DNA from 4 places in the Halomonas sp. ISL-56 genome. Region 3 is predicted to be linked to each of the others. Evidence: predicted binding sites of a transcription regulator. Region 3 holds the regulator's gene; each other region holds the start of a gene.
The links. The regulator sigma-54, encoded in region 3, starts transcription at its own class of promoters, with help from an activator protein. The targets are predictions, from matches to a motif close to TGGCACNNNNNTTGCTNT.

Region 1: J7J49_RS08100 (circularly permuted type 2 ATP-grasp protein) is a predicted target of sigma-54. The motif match lies at 2,536-2,553, and genes of this name have one in related genera.
Region 2: J7J49_RS11100 (NCS1 family nucleobase:cation symporter-1) is a predicted target of sigma-54. The motif match lies at 2,804-2,821, and genes of this name have one in related genera.
Region 4: J7J49_RS11505 (dimethylamine monooxygenase subunit DmmA family protein) is a predicted target of sigma-54. The motif match lies at 3,805-3,822, and genes of this name have one in related genera.

Annotation. Positions count from the first base shown of each region.
Region 1 is NZ_JAGGRO010000011.1:34,333-39,883, reverse strand. Features, by position in the region: gene J7J49_RS08105 (transglutaminase family protein) at 1-2,275, opposite strand, end outside; gene J7J49_RS08100 (circularly permuted type 2 ATP-grasp protein) at 2,640-4,121, shown strand; gene J7J49_RS08095 (alpha-E domain-containing protein) at 4,126-5,136, shown strand; gene J7J49_RS08090 (zinc-binding metallopeptidase family protein) at 5,144-5,551, opposite strand, start outside.
Region 2 is NZ_JAGGRO010000012.1:74,027-79,577, reverse strand. Features, by position in the region: gene hydA (dihydropyrimidinase) at 1-1,439, opposite strand, end outside; gene J7J49_RS11105 (nitrilase-related carbon-nitrogen hydrolase) at 1,474-2,340, opposite strand; gene J7J49_RS11100 (NCS1 family nucleobase:cation symporter-1) at 2,925-4,442, shown strand; gene J7J49_RS11095 (LysR family transcriptional regulator) at 4,477-5,379, opposite strand.
Region 3 is NZ_JAGGRO010000016.1:152,382-157,932, reverse strand. Features, by position in the region: gene J7J49_RS14350 (KdsC family phosphatase) at 1-63, shown strand, start outside; gene lptC (LPS export ABC transporter periplasmic protein LptC) at 64-633, shown strand; gene lptA (lipopolysaccharide transport periplasmic protein LptA) at 646-1,140, shown strand; gene lptB (LPS export ABC transporter ATP-binding protein) at 1,194-1,919, shown strand; gene J7J49_RS14330 (RNA polymerase factor sigma-54) at 2,063-3,478, shown strand; gene hpf (ribosome hibernation-promoting factor, HPF/YfiA family) at 3,577-3,885, shown strand; gene J7J49_RS14320 (PTS sugar transporter subunit IIA) at 3,890-4,360, shown strand; gene rapZ (RNase adapter RapZ) at 4,465-5,394, shown strand; gene J7J49_RS14310 (HPr family phosphocarrier protein) at 5,439-5,551, shown strand, end outside.
Region 4 is NZ_JAGGRO010000012.1:169,648-175,198, reverse strand. Features, by position in the region: gene J7J49_RS11520 (cache domain-containing protein) at 367-1,116, opposite strand; gene J7J49_RS11515 (FadR/GntR family transcriptional regulator) at 1,234-1,986, opposite strand; gene J7J49_RS11510 (gamma-aminobutyraldehyde dehydrogenase) at 2,245-3,669, shown strand; gene J7J49_RS11505 (dimethylamine monooxygenase subunit DmmA family protein) at 3,902-4,507, shown strand; gene J7J49_RS11500 (PDR/VanB family oxidoreductase) at 4,504-5,472, shown strand; gene J7J49_RS11495 (heme-dependent oxidative N-demethylase family protein) at 5,488-5,551, shown strand, end outside.

The DNA of each region.
Region 1 (5,551 bases), on a different contig from region 3:
AAGTGACCAGGCTAGCCAGCAAATCTGGTCGGCGTAAAAACGGCGAGTCGTCAGGCGTGATGCCGCCCAGTGTGACATGGTTACCACCGCCGGTGCCGGTGTGGCGGCCATCCAGCATGAATTTCTCAGTGCCCAGGCGGGTTTCACGTGCCTCGGCATACAGCCGTTCAGTTTGCGCGACCAGGGTTTGCCAACTGGCAGCGGGCATAATGTTCACTTCGATCACGCCCGGGTCGGGGGTGATCATAAAGTTTTCCAGGCGCGGATCCCTAGGCGGCGAATAGCCCTCTACCATCACCGGGCAGGCGAGCTCCTTGGCGCACTCTTCAACGGTGCTCAGCAGGTCGAGGTAGTGCTCTAAGCTGGTCAGCGGCGGCAGGAAAATATGCAGGCGGCCTTCCCGTGGCTCCACACATAGGCTGGTGTGAATAACGCCACTCTCAGTGTCGATTTCCGCCCGGGGCTGCTGCTGAACCGCTTCGCCCTCAGGATGAGAAGGGCTTGGGTGGCTGGTTCTACCCAAGCGTTCGGCCTCGCTGAGGTGGGGCTGTTCGGCGTTGCGGCGAGCAACTTCACCGTGAATATCGCCCAATTCAGGGCGGGGCGCGAATAGCGACTCCGGTTGGGGCTGCTCTTCTGGGTCAGCCCAAGGCAGCGCCGAAAGCGGTAAACGCAGGCCCATGGGCGAGTCGCCGGGCACCAGGAACAGGTGTTCACGCTTGAGCGGCCAGCGACCGCTTTCCCAGCGGTGGGCCTGGCTAATCGAGTGGCGCAACGGTAGGGCATAACCAACCACTTCGCCTAAGCCTTGTTCTAATAAGCGCGCTAACCGGTGGCGTTCGGCGTCATCTTTGAGATTGGCTTCACGTGGGTCAACGTTGACCGGTAGTGACTGCTCTTTCCATAGATAGTAGTAGGTGTCCTCGAACGCCGGAATCCAGTAGCGCTCGGCTACGCCCAGGCGTTCGCTAAGCGCTTTAGTAAAGCGCTGAGCCATTGCATCATCTGCATTGATCTCTGGTGAGCCGTCTAGGCAGGCTAGCCATTGCGGGTCGCGCCATAGGGGCACGCCATCTTTACGCCAGTAACAGGCTAGCGCCCAGCGGGGCAGCGGTTCGCCGGGGTACCACTTGCCTTGCTGTTGCTGGATAGCGCTGCCGGGGGCGTAAGCGGCCTGCAGCCGGGTTAGCAGTGCCTCAGCGCGTTCGCGCTTGTGTTCGCCCAGGGCTTCGGTATTCCACTGCGGGCTCTCCACATCGTCGATCGAGACAAAGGTGGGTTCGCCGCCCATGGTGAGGCGTACGTCCTGGTGGAGCAGCTCGGCATCTACTTCGTCACCCAATGCGCAGATACGCTGCCACTGCTCATCGCTATAGGGCTTGGTGACCCGCGGGTCTTCGTGGATGCGTTCCACTTCCATGGTGACATCGAAAGTGACTTCACACTTATCCGAAAACCCGGTAATCGCGGCCGCACTACCAGTCGTCGGGGTGGCGGCGAGGGGGATGTGGCCTTCGCCAGCGAACAGCCCTGAAGTGGGATCGAGCCCCACCCAGCCTGCGCCGGGCAGGAAGACTTCGGTCCAGGCGTGTAGGTCGGTGAAATCCACTTCGCTGCCGCTGGGGCCATCCAGCGCTTTGACGTCGGACTTGAGCTGAATGAGGTAGCCTGACACAAAGCGTGCGGCAAGGCCCAAATGGCGGAAAATTTGTACCAGCAGCCAGGCGCTGTCGCGGCAGGATCCGCTGGCGAACGTTAAGGTTTCTTCGCAGCTCTGAACACCGGGCTCCATGCGTACCAGATAACCAATATCCTCCTGCAGGCGTTGATTAAGCGCTACCAGGAAATCGACGGTGGTGGTGGGTTCGCGGGGAACGGCCTTGAGCCACTCCATCAACCGTGGCCCTGACTCGGTTATTTCCAGATAGGGGCTTAGCTCCTGGCGCAGTGCTTCGGGGTAGGCAAAGGGAATCGTTTGCGCAATGTCGTCCAAGAAGAAATCGAACGGGTTGATCACCGTCATTGGCGCGATGAGCTCGACGGCAATGGTTAACTCTTTACGCGGTTCGGGGAACACCACACGGGCATTGAAGTTGCCAAACGGATCCTGTTGCCAGTTTAAAAAGTGGTCGTCGCCGGAGAGCTTGAGCGAGTAGGCCTCAATATGGGTGCGGCAGTGGGGCGCGGGACGCAGCCGAATAACATGGGGCGAAAGACGCACCGGGCGGTCAAAGTGGTAGGTCGTACGATGATACAAGGCAACGCGAATGGTCATGGGCCACCCTCAAAAGAACCGTTATCAACCGGTGGGTCGGTTGGGTTAAAGAATAACCGAACGTTTCGCAAGTATCGTTCCACTTTTACTTTTTTGCAGCCGCTATCTTAACTAAGGCGTTTAACTAAAGTGGAAATCACTTAATGCACCAAAATAGCACTGCTTTACTGCACCGATGTGGGGCAGAAAGTCGCTTTAATTGGCTCGTGCTCCCTGTCAAGAAGCGTTTAAGTAAGCGAACGTTGAAATATCGCAAAAGATGGTACGTATTTTGCTCTCAATTGTTTGATTGTTTTGCGCGCGGCAGGCCTACACTGTGCATTGAGGAAGTTGCCGCTTCCACCCCAGCGCCAGGAGAGCGCCCATGAGCCAAGTGAATTGGAATAACTATGCGTGTCGTGATTACTACGATGAGCTGATGGCCGCACCCGGTCAGCCTCGCGATTCAGCGGGTGAATTGTGCAACATGTTGGCAAGGTTTAGCGCAGAAGAGTTAGCCGAGCGGAAAACCGCGGCGGAAATCGCCATTCGTACCATGGGGATTACCTTCACTGTCTACTCTGAAGGCGCGATGATTGACCGCGCTTGGCCCTTTGATATTGTGCCGCGGATTATTCCCGCCAGCGAGTGGCGTAAAACCGAGGCAGGCCTCAAACAGCGCGTGCAGGCGCTAAACCTATTTATTGATGATCTCTACCACGACCAAAAAGTTATTAAGGACAAAGTATTGCCCGCCGAGGTGCTAGCGCAGTCGGTTAATTTCCGCCCCCAGTGCGTCGGTATTAATCCCCCTCACGGGGTGTGGGCCCATGTATGCGGTTCAGATCTAGTGCGCGATGGGGATGGCACGCTGTACGTGTTGGAGGATAACTTACGCATTCCTTCCGGCGTCTCCTACATGTTGGAAAACCGTAATGTCACCAAGCGGGTGCTGCCGGAGCTGTTTGCCACTGGCAAAATCCTCCCCGTTGATGACTATGTGGCCAATCTTTACGACATGCTCGCCGCAATGTCACCCCGCCCTGGAGATGATCCTCAGGTGGTGGTGCTGACCCCTGGAATCTATAACTCCGCTTACTTTGAGCATGCCTACCTTGCCCAGCAAATGGGCGTCGAGCTGGTGCAAGGCAGCGACTTGCTAGTGGATGACAATGATGTGGTGTACATGCGCACCGTAGAAGGCCTGCGCCGAGTCGACGTTATCTATCGTCGCGTGGATGACGAGTTTCTCGACCCGGAAGCGTTTAACCCTGACTCCATGCTGGGGGTGGCGGGCCTGATGCGCGCTTGGCGTGCTGGCAAAGTAGCGCTGGCCAATGCACCCGGTGCTGGCGTGGCAGATGACAAGGTTGTTTATGCGTTCGTGCCTGCGCTGATCCGCTACTATCTTGACCAGGAGCCGCTGCTGCCGAACGTGCCCAGTTACCTGTGCATGTTCGAAGATGATCGCCGCTATGTGCTTGATCATCTCGATGAGCTGGTGGTGAAGCCGGCCAATGAGTCGGGGGGCTACGGCATGCTGATTGGCCCGCGCTCAACCAAAGAGACCCGCGAAGAGTTTGCCCGCTTGATTAAGGCGAACCCGCGCAACTACATGGCGCAGCCCACCCTGGCGCTGTCGACCACACCGACGTTGGCGAATGGTATACCTCAGCCGCGCCATGTGGATTTACGCCCTTTCATACTCTCTGGGCCTGAAATCCACGTCACCACCGGTGGCCTCACCCGCGTGGCATTGATAGAGGGGTCGCTGGTGGTGAACTCCTCTCAAGGTGGTGGCAGTAAAGATACCTGGATTGTAGAAACCGACGATAAGGCGGCAGTGGCCGCGGTGAAAGGAGCCTAACGCCATGCTGTCACGCGTTGCAGAGAACCTCTACTGGATGGCGCGCTATATTGAACGTGCGGAAGATACCGCACGCCTACTGAGCGTCAATAGTCACCTTATGCTCGATTTGCCGGGGCGCTTGCCGCTGGGTTGGGCGCCGCTTATCGAAATGACCGGCAGCCTGGAAGCTTTCACCGCACGCCATGACGATTTTGATGAGCGCAACGTGGTGCATTTTTTATGCGCTGATCCCGACAATGATATTTCGATTATTTCCGCGCTTGCCAGTGCCCGTGAGAACCTGAGAACCACCCGGGATGTGGTGCCCCGGGAGATTTGGGAGGAGGTTAACCAGCTCTATCTGAGTGTCGCCGACCATGCCGAAAACGGCGTTAGTCCACGACGTCGCGATAGCTTTCTCAAAAGTGTTATTCGTGGCTGCCAGGCGCTGACGGGCCTGATTGAAGGCACGTTAAGCCATGGCCCTGCGCGCACCTTTATTGAGCTGGGGCGTCAGTTAGAGCGGGCCGATATGACTACCCGTATTGTCGATGTGCGCTCCGCCAGCCTGCTGCCGCAAAACCCTGAAGAGCTGCTGCCGTTTGAAAACCTGCAGTGGATGAGCGTACTCAAGTCGCTCACCGCCTATCAAATGTACCGCCAGCAGGTGCGCTTGCGCGTTCGCGGCCCCGATGTATTGCGTTTTTTACTGCAAGACCCCAACCTGCCGCGTTCGATTGCCTGCAGTCTCGAAACCCTGGGTCATGAGCTGACGCTACTGCCACGTCAGGATCGTCCGGCGGCGACCGTTTCACTGGTGCGCGCCGATGTGGTGGATGCCGATATCCAAGCGTTAGCCCATTCACCCAGTAAGCTGCACCTGTTTATCGATGAACTGCAGATCGGCTTTGCCGCCATCCACGATACGCTTAGCGCCACCTACTTTGTGAATGACGACAGCGTCCCCCGTGTGACCCAAACCCAGAGTCAGAGCCAAAGTCAGAGCCACGCGGGGGATAACGACAACGACTAAGTGTTAATTACTGATTCTCTAATGGGCTGGCGGCCTGAATGATGTGGTGCAGGTACGCCAGTTTCTCGCGCACCGCCGGGGCAAGTACCCCAGGCGCTAAATCGAGCAGGCCCATATCCCGGTTGAGCTCATTTACTGCCATGCCTACCTGATGAAAAGCAATCAGCATGCTCTCTAGGCTGCCGTCGTATTCCACGTGGGTGATGCCCATGTGCAGCGCCGTATCCAGCACGGCGACCATGTCCAAGTAATAGGCGAAGGTTTCGGCAAAATCTTCCCAGGGGTGCATGGTGGCGTAGGCGGAGATAAAGCGGTTGGGCCAGTCGCCGGGGGCACCCTGCTGGTAGTAACGCTCTAACGCTTCGGTATAGCTTGGCCGATGGTGGTTGCCAAATACAGCGCGACACGCCTCTTC
Region 2 (5,551 bases), on a different contig from region 3:
TATCTCTTAACGGCGATGGGGGCATTAAGTTCAGCACGCTTAGCGAGCAGCTCGAACACTCCGGGGTAGGCGGGGCGCTCTAAATAGCGTCCTGCACCGCGCTCGGCGCGTAGATCGCCGTCACGCCACACCCACTTGCCCTTGCTAATGGTGTGGCGAGCGATACCGCGTACCGTTTTGCCCTCGAAGATGTTGAAGTCGACGTTCTGGTGGTGGGTCTTGGCAGAAATCGTGCGGGTGCCGTTGGAATCCCAGACCACGATATCGGCATCGGAGCCGACCTGAATCGCGCCCTTGCGTGGGTATAGGTTAAAAATCTTAGCGGTATTGGTGGAGGTAATGGCGACAAACTCTTGGGGCGAGAGCTTGCCCGTATTGACGCCTTCGTCCCAGATGACGGCTAGGCGGTCTTCTACCCCGGCGGTCCCGTTGGGGATCTTGGTGAAATCATCTTTACCAGCGGCTTTCTGTTCTTCGCAGAAGCAGCAGTGGTCGGTGGCGGTGGTTTGCAGATTGCCGGATTGCAGGCCATGCCAAAGGGCTTCCTGGTGGCCTTTGGGACGGAAGGGCGGGCTCATTACGTGGGCCGCTGCCGTGGCCCAGTCGGGGTGCTGGTAAACGCTGTCGTCAATCACCAAATGCCCTGCTAAGCACTCGCCAAACACCGGGTGACCCTGCTGGCGGGCGTAAGCGATCTCATCCACCGCGTCCTTGGTGGAAACATGCACCAGGTAGACCGGCGCGCCCAGGGTAGTGGCAATGCGAATGGCTCGGCTGGCTGCTTCGCCTTCGACCTGGGGCGGGCGCGAAAGTGGATGGGCTTCCGGCCCGGTAATGCCCTGGGCGAGCAGTTTTTGCTGCATGTGGTAGACCAGCTCGCCGTTTTCGGCGTGTACCGTGGGCACCGCGCCCAACTCCAGGCAGCGTGAAAAGCTCTCCACCAGAATGTCGTCGGTGGCCATGATGGCGCCTTTGTAGGCCATAAAGTGCTTGAAACTGTTGACGCCGTGCTCGCGCACTAAGGTGCCCATCTCCTCTTTGACACTTTCATCCCACCAAGTGACCGCCACGTGAAAGGCGAAATCAGTGGCGGCTTTTTCTGCCCAGCCCTGCCAAGTTTCAAAGGCTTCCAGCAGCGATTGGCCGGGACTGGGAATCACGAAGTCGATAATGGTGGTGGTACCGCCCGCCATGGCGGCGGCGGTGCCGGTGTAGAAATCTTCACTGGCCACTGCGCCCATAAACGGCATCTGCATATGAGTATGGGGGTCGATGCCGCCGGGCATGACAAGCTGATCGCTGGCATCGACAATCTCGCAGCCCTCGGGGATGTCTAGATCGGTGCCGATGGCGTGGATTTTACCGTCGACGCAGAGTACGTCAGCGCGATATGTGTCGGCATGGGTGACGACGGTGCCGCCCTTGATTAATAAGCTCATGGTTCGCTCCTGCTATATTTTTTCGCCAACGTCATTACTCACCGTCGGTCAGGCGGGTATAGGTCTCTGGGCGGCGGTCGCGGAAAAACTGCCAGTTGTTGCGAACCTCTCGCACCATATCCAAATCGATCTCGTGCACCAGCAGCTCATCTTCTGTCTCGCTGGCCTGGGCTTCGATTTTGCCGCGGGGGTTAACGATGTAGCTGGAGCCGTAGAAGTCGCCGATATTCCAGGGCGCTTCGGTGCCGACGCGGTTGATGGCAGCGATAAAGCAGCCGTTGGCAGCGGCGGAAGCGGGTTGTTCAAGCTCCCAGAGGTATTGGGAAAGTCCTGCTACGGTGGCGGAAGGGTTAAAGATTACTTCAGCGCCATTCAGTGCCAGTGCCCGCCAGCCTTCGGGGAAGTGGCGGTCGTAGCAGATATAAACGCCGATTTTGCCGTAGGCGGTATCGAATACCGGCCAGTTGGATTGCCCCGGCTTAAAGAAAAACTTCTCCCAAAATCCGGCGACTTGGGGAATATGGGTTTTGTGATATTTACCTAAATAACTGCCATCGGCATCAAATACGGCAGCGGTGTTGTAGTAAACGCCGGTTTCGGTCTCTTCATACACCGGCACGATAATCACCATGCGGTGCTCGGCGGCGAGTTTTTGCATCATCTGGCAGGTGGGGCCTTCCGGTACCCGCTCAGCGGCGGCGTACCATTTACCGTCCTGGCTGGGACAAAAGTAGGGCTGGTTAAACACTTCCTGGAAACACAGTACCTGTACGCCTTGATCAGCCGCTTGCTGAATCATCGGCAGATGCGCTTCGTTCATCGCGTCGCGGATGGCTTCGGGTTCCAAATCGGTGCTGGTTTTTAGGCCCATTTGAATCAGGCCGATTTTCATCTTCTGCATAAGACACTCCCTCTGGTGTTTGATTCTGATTGTTGATTTGAAGCGTGTTTAGGCGTTGAGAATTAATATTATAAAGCTGACCAATGCGACAGCTTTTGTTGAAAGTATCGCTGGGTTGGTGGTTTTAGCAAGTCTTAAAATTCTATTTATACAGTCGCATTTAACTCTTTGAGTTTGCTTGTTTTTATTTTTTTGAGCAGTGATATTCCCTTTTTTGGTGAACCCTTGCACCGTTTTGATTGATTTATTTTTTATTTTAAAATCATGTGTTTATTATATTTATAATGAGTGGTTGGTAGATTTTTTTGTTTAATATTGGTGCAAATATTTTTTTTGACCTAGCTTTGTTTAATCGGTTTTTGTTTGAGGTGGAGAGGGTTAAAAGGTAACAAGCTAACAATAATATTGTTGTCCATGAAGACAGTTTTTTAATCAAAGGGTTAGTTGCCCTGCTTTTATGGGTAGGCACACTTATTGCTTGGATTTTAAAAGGATGGTTTCTAAGAGCGATGATTTCTAAGCGTCTTTTGAACAGCTCCACTGACCGTGGGAGTGATGGGCAACGCAATGCTGAGGAGATAAAAATGACCGAAACAACCTCACAGATGGTGGATCGAGGCGGACTAATAGAGCTTGATGTAGGGGGCGACGTGCGCAGTAGTTCACGCTTCAATGAGGATATTGCCCCTACCCAGGCCAGCGAACGCACCTGGAGTAAATGGAACATTGCCGCACTTTGGGTAGGTATGTCGATCTGTGTGCCCACCTATACCTTGGGCGGGGTATTAACGGCCTACTTCGGCTTGAGCGTGGGGGAGGCCCTGTTCGCTATTCTGTTAGCCAACGTGATCGTACTGATTCCTCTCACCTTAAACGCCTTTCCTGGCACAAAATTTGGAATCCCATTTCCCGTGGTGCTACGCTCATCGTTCGGTATTTTAGGCTCCAATGTGCCCTGTCTAGTTCGCGCTTTAGTGGGCTGCGGATGGTTTGGCATTCAAACCATGTTTGGCGGACTTGCTATTCATCTGCTGCTCTCCGAGTTGATTCCCGCTTGGGCTGCGCTTGGCGGCGTGGGCGAAGTGATCGGCTTTTTTGTCTTTGGCGCGATGAACCTCTATGTGGTCATTCGTGGGGCAGAATCTATTAAATGGTTGGAGACCCTAGCTGCGCCGCTGTTGTTAGCCGTTGGTGTGGGGCTGATGATCTGGGCGTGGCCCAACATGTCGATGACCGAGCTGCTGGCACAGCCGCCTTCGCGCCCGGAAGGGGCATCGGTGTATGGCTATTTCTTCGCAGGCTTAACCGCCATGGTGGGCTTTTGGGCCACGCTGTCGCTGAATATTCCCGATTTCAGCCGCTTTGCCAAAAGCCAAAAAGATCAGATCGTTGGCCAAGTGATCGGTCTGCCGCTGACGATGTTTTTCTTTGCCGCCCTCGGCGTCGTGTTAACCGCTGCTTCCGAAACGCTGGTGGGCCAAACCGTTGCCGACCCGGTACGTTTGATCGGTTATATCGACAGCCCTTTCTGGGTGGTATTAGCGATGCTGTTGATCATTATCGCCACGATTTCTACCAATACTGCTTCCAACATCGTCTCGCCGACCAATGATTTTCAGAATATTGCGCCTAAATTGATTAACCAGACGCGCGGCGTGCTGATGACGGGTGCGGTGGGCGTAATGCTGATGGGCTACGATCTGCTGCAAAAAGCGGGTGTTATCCCACCTGGGGTCTCCCTTGAGCAGATGTACTCTAACTGGTTACTCGGCTATTCAAGCCTCCTCGGGCCCATCGCGGGGATTATGGCGGTGGATTATTTCCTGATTAAAAAGCAGCGTTTGGATATACCGAGTCTGTATATGGATGACCATGCCTATCCTGCGGTCAACATTGCAGGCTTTATCGCCTTTGGCGTCCCGGTGCTGCTCACCTTGATTTCGCTGTTAACCGGCACGATGAACTGGTTCTATGACTATGGCTGGTTTACCGGTTCGGCGCTGGGGGCCATTGTTTACTATGTGGCAAGCCAAGTGTTTGCGTCATCGCCTCAGGCGGGGCCTGCGCCGATTATGGCTAGTGAGGCGACAGAGCAGAGTTAAACCATTAAACCCGGCTCCGTGCCGGGTTATTACTTTAGCTGCTCTTGATTAAGCGCAAAAAAGCATCAACGACTCTATTGGGGCGTCGGTCATGGCGGGTAATCAGTACAAACGGTATGCGGTAGTGTTGGGTGGCGGCATGCAGTGCCCGCATCTTACCCGCGGCCACCCACTGCGCAGCGACATGCTCAGGCAGAAAGCCGATGAAGCGCCCAGTCAGGATCAAAAAGGCGGCGCCTTCGCGATCAGAGGCCGAGGCTTGCAGGCTGAGCGCATCATGCGCTTGGCGTGCTTCAACTGGTAGCGGATAGCGGGGCGAAATAGCAGCCTGCTCGGCGATATCCGCAAAGCTGAGCGTATCATCGTGTTCAACAAACAGTGGATGGCCAGCCGCGCAGTAAAGATACGATGGCTCATCATAAAGGTGGCGGGTTTCCAAGCTGGTGGGCAGGTTGACCGCCGGCACCACGCCCACATGCAAGTGACCATCCATCACACCACGAATAACCGCATCCGAAGGCTCCATATGAATATGCAGCGTTACCTCATGTCCCGGCGCGCTCAGCTCCGCCAGGGCATTGGTCACGTGCATGGCGGGGAGTGTCACCAAGTTGTCGGTGATGCCGATATTCAGCTCACCTTTAATTGTTTGATGCAGGGCATTAACGTCGCTTTTGAAGGTTTCAAGCGCGGTCAGTAGGGTTAAACCCGCCTGGTAAATTTCTTTGCCCTCTTCGGTTAAACTAAACCCACCACGCCCGCGCTGACAGAGCGAAAAACCTAGCCGTCCTTCTAGATCGTTCATGTGCTGACTAATCGCCGAACGGCTAATCCCCAGCGTGGTTTCCGCCGCGGTAAAGCCACCGCACTCAACAACCGTCTTAAAAATACGGATGAGGCGTATCTCGTAATCGCTCATTTGTCCCAGTGATGCCATAACAATTCCCTGGTAGTTGTCTATCAATGCCTAACGTTACGCTTTTCAACGTATTAACGGCGATAAAAACTGATATACATCACAAAAGCGCCGCGGCACTATCGGACAAAGCGACGTACCAATGCGCGCTATGTATTGTTTGTGGTTACTTTTTACACTGTATCAGGTGTCC
Region 3 (5,551 bases):
CTGCTTGAATCTCAAGGGCACTGGGGCGCGGTGCTCGACACCTATTTGCACGGTCGAGCGTAAATGTTGAAGCGGCTTAAGGTACGCCTCTGGCTGGGCGGGCTGGTTATCGCGCTGGGTGCGCTGCTGGTATGGCTTGACCCCGGCGGCCCTCAAGACACTACCATCGACCCTGAAGCGCAGGCTCAGGAACCAGGTCACGTACTGGAAAATGCTGAAATTACGCTATTCGGTGATAACGGCAGCGTTTTGCAGTCGCTGACAACACCGCGTCTTATCCATACGCCTCAGCAAAGCGAAACCTGGTCGGAAGAGCCCGAAGCCGTTCTGTATGACAATGAGGGGCGCCAGTGGCTGGCTAGCGCCGATGTAGGCACGCTCAACACCGCTACCCAAGCGCTGTTACTGTCAGGCTCGGCTCGCTTGATCGCACCTGATGAAGGCTGGCAGCTAGATACCGAGCTATTGCATTATGATGGGGTAACTCAGCATGCCTGGAGTGCAACACCGGTACTGTTACAGCAACCGCCCCAGCAAATGCGCGCTTCACGTATGGACGTGTGGCTTAACGATAGCCGGGTACGCCTAACTGATAATGTGCGCGGCACACACCCCCCGGCCACGCAACCTTAAAGAGGAGTCGCCATGAAAGCACTTATTTACACCGCCCTATTTGCGCTAGCGATGCCATTATCGGCACTGGCCCAAACTTCACAACAGGCCCCTGTGGAAGTGGAAGCCGACCGTTTAGATCTCGACCAGCGGGCTGGCACCGCCGTTTATACCGGGGATGTAGAGATACGTCAGGGCGAAATGCAGTTGCGAGGTGATCGGGTAGAGATCAAACGCAACGAGGCCGGCGAACTTTCGACGGCAACCTCCACCGGTGAGCGCGCCTACCTGCGTCATCAAGCACAAGGTCAGGATGGCCCCACTGAGGGCTGGGCAAGAAGGATTATTTATCATGTCGCTGAACGCCGCGTAGAACTGATTGACCAAGCCGAGCTGACCCAGCAAGAGGACAAGTTCAGCGGCGGGCGGCTTGAATATTTTATTGACCGTGAAGTGATTCAAGCACGCTCTGACGTTGACGGCAGCGAGCCCCAGCGCATACGTATGACCCTTCAGCCTGAACAATAGGGAGCCGAGCTGTGGCAACTGTTGACACTACGCCGAACCAAATTCTTACGCCGATCAAAACCCTTTATGCCCACCACCTAGCCAAAAGCTACAAACGCCGCCGCGTGGTCAAAGACATCAATTTGGAAATCTGCCAAGGCAGCGTGGTCGGCCTACTTGGCCCGAATGGTGCCGGCAAAACCACCTCGTTCTATATGATTGTCGGGCTGGTAAAATCCGATGCTGGCGAAGTGGGCATCGACGATGTGGATTTAACCCGCGCACCCATGCACGAGCGCGCAGCAGCAGGTATCGGCTATCTCCCCCAGGAGGCGTCTATCTTCCGCAAACTTTCGGTTGCTGACAATATTATGGCGATACTCGAGACGCGCAAAGAGCTCAATCGCAGCGACCGGGAACAGCGCTTGGAAGCGCTACTCGAAGACTTTCATATCACTCACATTCGTGACAACCTCGGCATGAGCCTTTCGGGCGGCGAGCGCAGACGCGTGGAAATTGCACGCTCCTTAGCAACAGAGCCTGCCTTTATTTTGCTCGATGAGCCCTTTGCTGGCGTTGATCCCATTTCTGTGGGCGAAATTAAAACCATCATTCGTGCGCTGAAGCAGCGCCATATCGGTGTACTGATTACCGACCATAACGTGCGTGAAACCCTGGATATTTGCGATATCGCCTATATCGTCGGTGATGGGCAAATCATCGCCAGCGGCTCGCCAGCTTCAATACTTACCAACCAAAAAGTAAGGGATGTTTATTTGGGCGCAGATTTTCGCCTCTAAGATTATTTTCACTTCTAAACTGACTTTTCACCCACTAAATAGCGCTTTACAACAACTTTACTACCAATGGCATGCTTATTGCACTTGCACCCGGCACTCACTCGCACTAGTGTGGAACATTCCGATTAACGAGTGGTTCTCAGATGGTCATGAAAGCTTCTCTCCAACTGCGTATCGGCACACAGCTGACCATGACGCCCCAGTTGCAGCAGGCCATTGCGCTGTTGCAACTTTCGACGCTGGACCTTCGTCAAGAAATTCAGCAGGCCCTAGACGCCAATCCCATGCTGGAGCAAGAAGATGAATTTAGTGAGCAGGCTGTCAGCGAGCCTAAAGAAGAAGAGTGGTCAGAGAGCATCCCTACTGAGCTCTCGGTAGATAGCGACTGGTCAGATACCTATCAAGATATGGGTAGCCAGGGTGGTAGCAGCAGCGAAGGCCCCGACTTTGAGCGCCAGGCAGCCGGACAGAGCCTGCACGGGCACCTGCTGTGGCAACTTGCCATGACCGATTTTAGCGCCCGTGAACAGCTTGTCGCGGAGAGCTTAATCGACGCGCTAGATGCTAATGGCTACCTAACCCAGCCGCTCAACGATATCCGTGAAGGACTTCGTGCCCAGGGCATTGACGGGCTTAGTCAGCGCGAAGTGGAAACCACGCTGCTCAAGCTCCAACAGTTTGAGCCAACCGGTATCTTTGCCCGCGATTTGCGTGAATGCCTGATGCTGCAGCTCGCCGCCCTTCCCGACGATACACCACTGCTGGTTCCCGCCCGCCGTCTCGTTCGGCAGTTTCTTGAAGCGCTCGGCAAGGATGATATGCGCTTGCTTAAGCGCCGTCTCGGGCTTGATGACGAGCAGCTGGCCGATGTTATCCTACTCATTCGCAGCCTCGACCCACGTCCAGGTAGCGCCTACGGCGATACCGACGACAGTTATGTAACGCCCGATCTAGTCGTCCGCCACGACCAAGATGGCTGGCATTTAGAGCTCAACCCAGAGGCCCTGCCACGGCTGCGCATTCAGCCCGACTACGCCAGCTTGATTAAGCGTGCGGACAAAAGCGATGATAACCAGTTTCTCAAAGAGCACCTGCAGGAAGCGCGCTGGCTGATTAAGAGCCTGTCTAGCCGTAACGATACGCTATTGCGGGTTGGTCGCGAAATTATCACCCGACAGATTGGCTTTTTGGAGCACGGCGAAGAGGCCATGAAGCCGCTGATATTGGCCGATATTGCCGAAGCCGTTGAGATGCACGAATCAACTATCTCGCGGGTAACGACGCAGAAATACATTCATACGCCCCGCGGTGTTTTTGAGCTTAAGTACTTTTTCTCGAGCCAGGTGAGCAGCCAAGATGGCGACAGTCACTCCAGTACCGCCATCCGCGCGCGTCTCAAAAAACTGATTCAAGAGGAGCCCCCTGGCAAACCGCTTTCTGACAGCCGCTTAGTCACGCTATTAGGCGAAGGGGGCGTGCAGGTGGCGCGTCGCACGGTGGCTAAATATCGTGAAGCCATGGGCATCCCCTCCTCCAGCGAAAGGCGCCGTTTACGCTAGGCCCTGCTGCCGTTTCAGGGAAACTCTCGACAAGGGCTTTGCAACGCGGCAAAAAGGGTTACAATCGAAGTACAGTCCGATGGATAAGGAGTACGTCAATGCAAGTAAATATCACTGGTCATCACGTAGAACTGACTGACGCCTTGCGTGACTATGTCAACGAAAAGCTTGAGCGTGTAGAGCGCCATTACGACAATATAACTACGGTGCAAGTCACCTTATCAGTGGAGAAAGAGCGCCAGCAGGCCGCCTGTACGCTGCACGCCGCAGGTGCTGACTTACATGCGGAAGCCCTAGACAGTGATATGTACGCCGCTATCGACGCCCTAGCGGATAAAATCGACCGTCAACTCGTTAAACACAAGGAAAAAGCACAAGCTCGCGCCCAAGGCGCAGGTGTGCGTTAATTCAATGACGTTGGAAACCATACTTCCCCCGGAACGCGTTCTATTTGACGTACCCGGGGGCAGCAAAAAAAGGGTGCTGGAGTTTTACAGCACCTTTATTGCCCAAAATATTCCCAGCTTGGACAGCCAAGAAGTGTTTAGCCGTTTAATCGGCCGTGAACGCTTAGGCAGCACCGGTATTGGTAACGGCGTGGCTATTCCCCATGCGCGTAGCCCCCACTGCACCGCCCCTATCGCTGGTTTTTTAAAATTGTCAGAAGCGATTGATTTTGACGCTATCGACGGCGACCCGGTAGACCTGGTGTTTGTACTGTTGGTACCCGAAGAAGCAGATGACACGCACCTTTCACTGCTCGGCCAAGTAGCGACCATCATGAATGATGCGGATACACGCCAGCTGCTGCGTAAAGCGGCCAGTCAGCGTGAATTGCTTGAGCTCATCACCGCCAAAATTCGTGAGCAATCAGCGGCCTAACTGGTCTTAAAACCTTTTTTAAAACCTATTTAAGGTTAGGCACCGCAGGTGTATGTTTCGCTCACCACCCTTAACGCAGCTTGACCAAGGCAAAGAGAGACTCTATGCAACTGGTGATCATTAGCGGCCGCTCAGGTTCAGGTAAATCTATCGCTCTACAGGCGCTGGAGGATCTTGGCTACTACGCGATTGATAACCTCCCCGCTATGCTGCTGGGCTCGTTGGTGGACGAATTACGCGGCCAGGGTGACCGTGCTCATTTGGCGGTCAGTATTGATGCCCGTAATTTGCCGGGAGCGCTGGAGCGCTTGCCCTCTTTGTTAGAGGAGCTGCGCCAGCGTAAAATTAACTTTCAAGTGATTTACTTGACCACCGATGCCCGCATCCTGCTTGAGCGTTACTCGGCTACCCGGCGACGTCATCCGCTGACTCGCGATAGTGAAATGACCCTCGAAGAAGCGATTAATAAAGAAGAAGAGACGCTGGAGGATATTCGCGACCTAGCCGACTTACTGATCGATACATCACGGTTATCGGTACACGATTTACGCCGTCGCATTACCGACCAGGTAGCGCACCAGCACCGCGATAAGCTAACGCTGACCCTTGAGTCATTCGGCTACAAACGCGGCGTGCCGTTAGATGCTGACTTGGTCTTCGACGTGCGCTGCCTGCCGAATCCTTACTGGGATCCAACGCTGCGCCAGTTCACCGGCCGTGACGCTGATATTGTGGCTTTTTTGAGCAGCTACCCTATTGTTGACGCCATGAGCAACGATATTTTGGCGTGGCTTGAGCGTTGGCTACCCGCTTACCAGAATAGCCAACGCAGCTACATGACCATCGCGATTGGCTGCACCGGTGGCCAACACCGCTCGGTCTACATGGTCGAGAAGCTGGCGGAGAGGTTGACCACTAGCATGGGCGACGTTCAACTACGCCATCGTGAACTGGGGCTGCACTACACCTTGGGTGAACAGTCGGCGGCGGCTCTCCTCAGCGCTACTTCCAACAACGAACGGAAAGAGACTTAGCGCGTCTATCCATTAATGACACCACTCGGCGAGAAGGAACCAGGGTGCCAGAAAGAATACTCACACTTACCAATCAACGCGGGCTACATGCTCGCGCGGCGACAAAACTGGTCAAATGCGGCCAACAGTTTACGGCTAAAATACGTGTTTACAAACA
Region 4 (5,551 bases), on a different contig from region 3:
GGAGTGGCAGGACATCTTGGAATGAACGGTTACGTTAAAACGTGTAAGAGTTTAAGGTTTGACCCGACTTAGACTGGCCGAGGTAGCATAAGCTGCCATTGCTTAAGGCATATTTGAACTGGCTCCGGTTATTGGCTGGTTCTATATCAATCAGGCTTTTATGAAGAGGCTGAGCCAGGTGCACAAACGATATTGACGCACTAAACTCATTTCAAAACGCTGTGTAGGGTTGAATAACACCTAAAGTACTGGCGGCCAGCGTATTTCCAGGCCACCATCTTTTACTATGAGCAACAATTGCTGACCTGAGTAACGAGTCGCCGTCAATCCCTGTTCAATCTTGTGGGGGAGGCTCTTCTAAGCAAGCTAAACGCTCTTGCGTAGCCCAGGCAAAGTTACCAGTGACCAGCCTGCCTCGGTCTCTGTCAAGGCCAGTCGATTTCCGCTCAAGGGCGTGCTGTTCAACAGATTTGAAGTGAGGTCGCCGACCATCCAATTAGCAGTGTTGGACGCTATGATGCGGCCATCTGACGATACTAGCATCGCCTCATGTTCCAGGCGCATTAGGCTGCGTACCAGTCGACGTTCAACACTATGTAGTGACAGATCCAGCCCAGCAACGCCGATGAAGCGACCCTGAACTAGAATTGGCATAGTGAAAGTCAGCACGTACATATTGGTGCCGTACAGGTCAATGTAGGGCCCCTCCACTACACTTTTGCCAGTATTCCTTGGTCGGCAGTACCAAGGCATCTCAGTATAGTCGTAGTAATTTTCCCGGCACTGGTCGAAATTTGGGCGCAAGGGTAGAGTTTGGTCAGTATCAGCTAAGTACCACCACTCTAAATGCATTTCCCGGTCAGCTAAGCAGAACGGTTCCACAACAATACCACCACCGCAACTGAACGTACCGGGGGCCAGCAACTGTTGGTCGATTGCAGGACGCAGCGAGGCTAAGTCCTTAGCGGTAGGTTGCCGGCCCGCGGCCTCTACGCTCTCCCAAAGCGTTTGGGTTTCCTCTACTAATTGACGAACCTGGCTGAAAGTTGTTTGTAATGTTTTTTCGAGCTGCTGGGCGCAGTTCGACACAGGGTAGCTATCGCTTAGGGGAGACATGTCATTACCTCATGCAGTTCAGCTTTCTTGTTATAATATGGATTAGTATGGCCCGGTTCTTCGAGTTTGTAGGCTCGTCTAGTATTTATTAAGCAATAATCGAGCCAGAGCTAACGGTTAGCCCTCATTAGCCTCAGCCATCAGTTCGAGACGCAAACTTAGAAGACGTTTTATGCCACGGGTGACGTGGGCCTCAGCCAGAGCCCCGGCCAAAACTGAATCACCAGACGCCAGTGCTTGTAGTATGCCCCGATGCTCCTGTTCAATCTCCATTATATTTCCACCGCCTGCGGACTCCATCCAGAGCAATTCTCCAACCTCAGATTGCAGTCGCATCTCTGCATTGGTGAGGCGTAGCGACTGAGCGGCGGCGGCTACCTCAATATGGAAGCGCGCATCAGCTCGGTGCCGGGCCAAACGTGAAGTTGCCTGGCTAAGCGTTTCGATGTGCTGAGAGATGCGCTCATGCTGTTCGTGTGAACTGCGCTTAGCTGCGAGGCGCGCAGCGGTGCCAGAAATGGCGGTCTGTTCATCGCCAAGATCACGCAGATCGGGGCCGCTCATTTCGCGCAGACGCTGCAATAGTAATTCTTCGGGCATTTCGACCGGCGCACAAACGAAACTGCCGCCGTTGCGACCTCGCCGAGTCTTGATCAGGCCGCGTTGCCGCAAGGTAATCAATGCTTCTCGAAGCGTAACGGTAGCGACACCCAGCTGCTGGGCCAGCTCCGATTCACTAGGTAGTTGCTGCCCTTCGGCAAATAAGCCGAGCTCAATAGCTTCAATAAGCCTTCGCGCCACCTCATCAGTTCGCCCTTCCTGGCGCAACCTGATAAACGCGGTATTACGATTAATATACTGCGTAGTCATTTCCTCTTCCTATCGAAGCATTTGTAAGGCTTATATGAGGCTTTGGCCAAAAAAAACCTAGTTTATTATTTTTTAGGAAAGCATTGGCTATCAATCCACCCATCTCATTGCCTTTTTCTATCTCAAATTCTCATTGACAAGTCCGTTGGGAAATACTAAAAAACATAAGATATATTTTTATATGTTTTAATTTTACGGTCACTGGTGTGTTATCAACCATCAGTTGTCCTTCTGCCAATAATAACCTAGGAATGCATCATGCAAACCCAAATGCTGATTAACGGGCAGTTAGTAGAAGGGCTGGGTAGCCCGTACGCTGTGTATAACCCTTCAGAGGGTGCGGTGTTGGTGAAAATCCCTGAGGCTAGCAAAGAGCAAGTTGACGCTGCTGTAGTCGCAGCGGATCAAGCTTTCGAAAGCTGGTCGCAGACGCCACCTAAGGATCGCGCCCGATTGCTACTAACGTTAGCAGAACGCATAGAAGCTGAGGCGGAAAACCTGGCGCGTTTAGAGTCGCAGAACTGCGGCAAGCCTTTCCAAGCAACCCTTGACGATGAGATCCCAGCCGTCGCTGATGTGTTTCGCTACTTCGCTGGTGCCAGTCGTTGCATGACGGGCTCTGCTGGCGGTGAGTATTTGCCAGGGCATACTTCGATGATTCGTCGCGATCCGCTTGGAGTCGTCGCATCTATCGCGCCTTGGAATTACCCACTAATGATGCTCGCCTGGAAGCTAGCCCCCGCTCTAGCCGCTGGTAACTGTGTAGTACTCAAGCCCTCCGAGCAAACCCCGTTAACTGCTTTGGAGCTGGCGCGGCTCATGATCGACCTCTTTCCTGCCGGTGTAGTAAACATCCTTTTCGGATGCGGCCCCAGTGTAGGAGAGCCACTGGTTAATCATCCCAAGGTGCGCATGGTCTCACTGACTGGCTCTATCGCTACCGGGTCAAAGATCATTGCCAGTACAGCCAGCAGCGTGAAGCGTACCCACATGGAGCTGGGTGGAAAAGCCCCCGTACTGATTTTCGATGACGCCGACATAGATGAAGCCGTCGAAGGTATCCGTGCTTTCGGTTTCTACAATGCTGGCCAGGACTGCACTGCGGCTTGCCGCCTGTACGTTCAAGAGGGTGTTTACGACGCTTTCGTCAGCAAGCTCGGTGAGGCAGTGGCCACTCTGCGCCATGGTCTGCAGGATGATCCCGAGACTGAATTGGGCCCACTGATTACTCTTGATCATCTACAACGCGTTGAAGGCTTTGTCGAACGCGCTAAAGCCTTGCCTCACATCCGTGTAGTGACAGGCGGTAAGCGAGTCGAGGGAGCAGGCTTCTTTTTCGAGCCGACTGTGCTAGCTGATGCTCGCCAGGAAGATGAAATTGTACAGCGTGAAGTATTCGGACCCGTAGTCAGCATAACGCGCTTCAGCGATGAAGCTCAGGCCTTGGCCTATGCCAACGACTCGGACTACGGGCTAGCCTCTTCAGTGTGGACCAAAGATATTGGGCGTGCTAACCGCTTGGCCTCGCGGCTTCAGTACGGCTGTACGTGGGTCAATACTCACTTCATGTTAGTAAGTGAAATGCCGCACGGCGGTATGAAGCAGTCCGGCTTTGGCAAAGACATGTCGATGTACGGATTGGAAGATTACACCTGCGTACGTCATGTGATGTTTAAGCACTAACATGGTGCGTTTGGCGCCAATTAGGTGCAAATCTTGCTCTTTTAGGTTCACTTACTTAATCAAATAAAAGTCTCCGGCTTGTTAAAAACGCATTAAAGTGGCCATAAAATAAAACATATAAGTTCATATGTAATATGGCACGGATTATGCTTTGTAGCTTGCAGCCGTTTGAGAACCGAACTTCATTGTTGCCGCAACACTTATGCGGTAACGGCTTAAGAGGTATATCACGATGCTTATCACCGGTATCAAAAGCCGTCCGGTCTATGACCGTCTGAGCCCAATGTCCAGCGGGACGAGCCACCTGATCGCAGGTCAAGGCAGCGGTGGTGAGGCAATGCTGCGACTGTATGCAGAAATGTCGCCCACACAACGCCAACAAAGCACCTTTTTCTACTCTACGGAGACATTCTCGGGTCATAGCCATTTGCAAGCACTGCAAGAGACAGAAACTAAAGGCCTTGAAGTTTTCGCCAGCAACCAAGCGTTGATGGAAGCCCTGGCGCAAAACCTGAATGAGGCTCATATGGGCACCCGACTCTACTTAAGCGGTTCGGAGAGCTTCATAGGCACGGCTATGCAAGCGGCCAATGCCGTCGACCTGACCCCCGATGAAGTGTTGCGTGAGCACAGCGGCACTCTTGTGCGAAGAGTTTGGTGCGTCCACTGCGATACCTATACCGAAAACGTGACTCATCGGGTGTTCACTTGCCCCGGCTGCCAGTTCGATCTTGTAGTACGCGATCACTATTCGCGAAGGCTAGCTGCTTTCCAAGGCGTTAAGGCTGACGGTGAAGTACCAGGCGAATTACCAGCCTCAGAGGAGCTTGATACATGAATAATCAAAACGGCACTATAAGTGTCCGCGTTACCCGCATTGAGTGTCTCACGCCTGAGATTAAGCGCTTCACCCTGATCGACCCTGAAGATAAGCATTTGCCAGCTTTTTCCGGCGGTAGCCATGTAGTCGTGGTTATCCAGGATGGTGACAAGACTTATCGCAACGCTTACTCATTAATGAGTTCACCCTATGATTCCAGTGCCTATCAAATCGCCGTGCGTCGGGCACCTGAAAGCCGAGGCGGCTCTCAGTGGCTGCACGACAAAGTTTGTGAAGGCGACTTGTTGGAAATCATGCACCCGGCCAACCTATTCCCTCTAGCCAAGCATGCTCGACATCACCTATTCATTGCGGGTGGCGTTGGGATTACCCCGGTGTATTCGCAGTTGGAAGAGCTGCAACTTAAGCAGGCTTCCTTTGAACTGCATTTGGCTGTAAGAGGCCCGGAGCATTCAGCCCTTGGTCTGGAGCTGCAAGCTCGATATGGCAAGCGTGTACATCTTTACATTCAGGGGCAGGATGGGCCCATGGATATACATGACCTCCTTGCCGAGCGCCCGCTGGGTAGTCACGTCTATGTATGCGGCCCAGACGGCATGATAGAGCAAACCATTGAAAGGGCTCATGACTTGGGCTGGACTAACAGCCACATCCATTTCGAACGCTTCGTCGAGCAAGGGTCTACTGGACAACCCTTCAGCGTCACCCTAGCCCGCCAGGGCGTGACCATCGAAGTCCCCTCCGAACAATCTCTGCTCGAAGCTGCAGAACAGGCCGGCTACAAATTGCCTTATTTGTGCCGTGGTGGAGCCTGTGGCTATTGCGAAGCCAATGTGCTGGAAATCGAAGGCGAACTGGATCACCGCGACGACTGGCTCAGTGAAGAAGACAAACTCAGCAAGCGTAAGTTTATGCCTTGCGTATCACGGGCTAATTGTAGCCGTCTGGTCGTAGACCTCTGACAGGAGAAAAACAAGATGACTGTATTCAAGCCGATCGAGACCTATGCCGATCAAGCCTCTAATCATACTTTCGAGAACA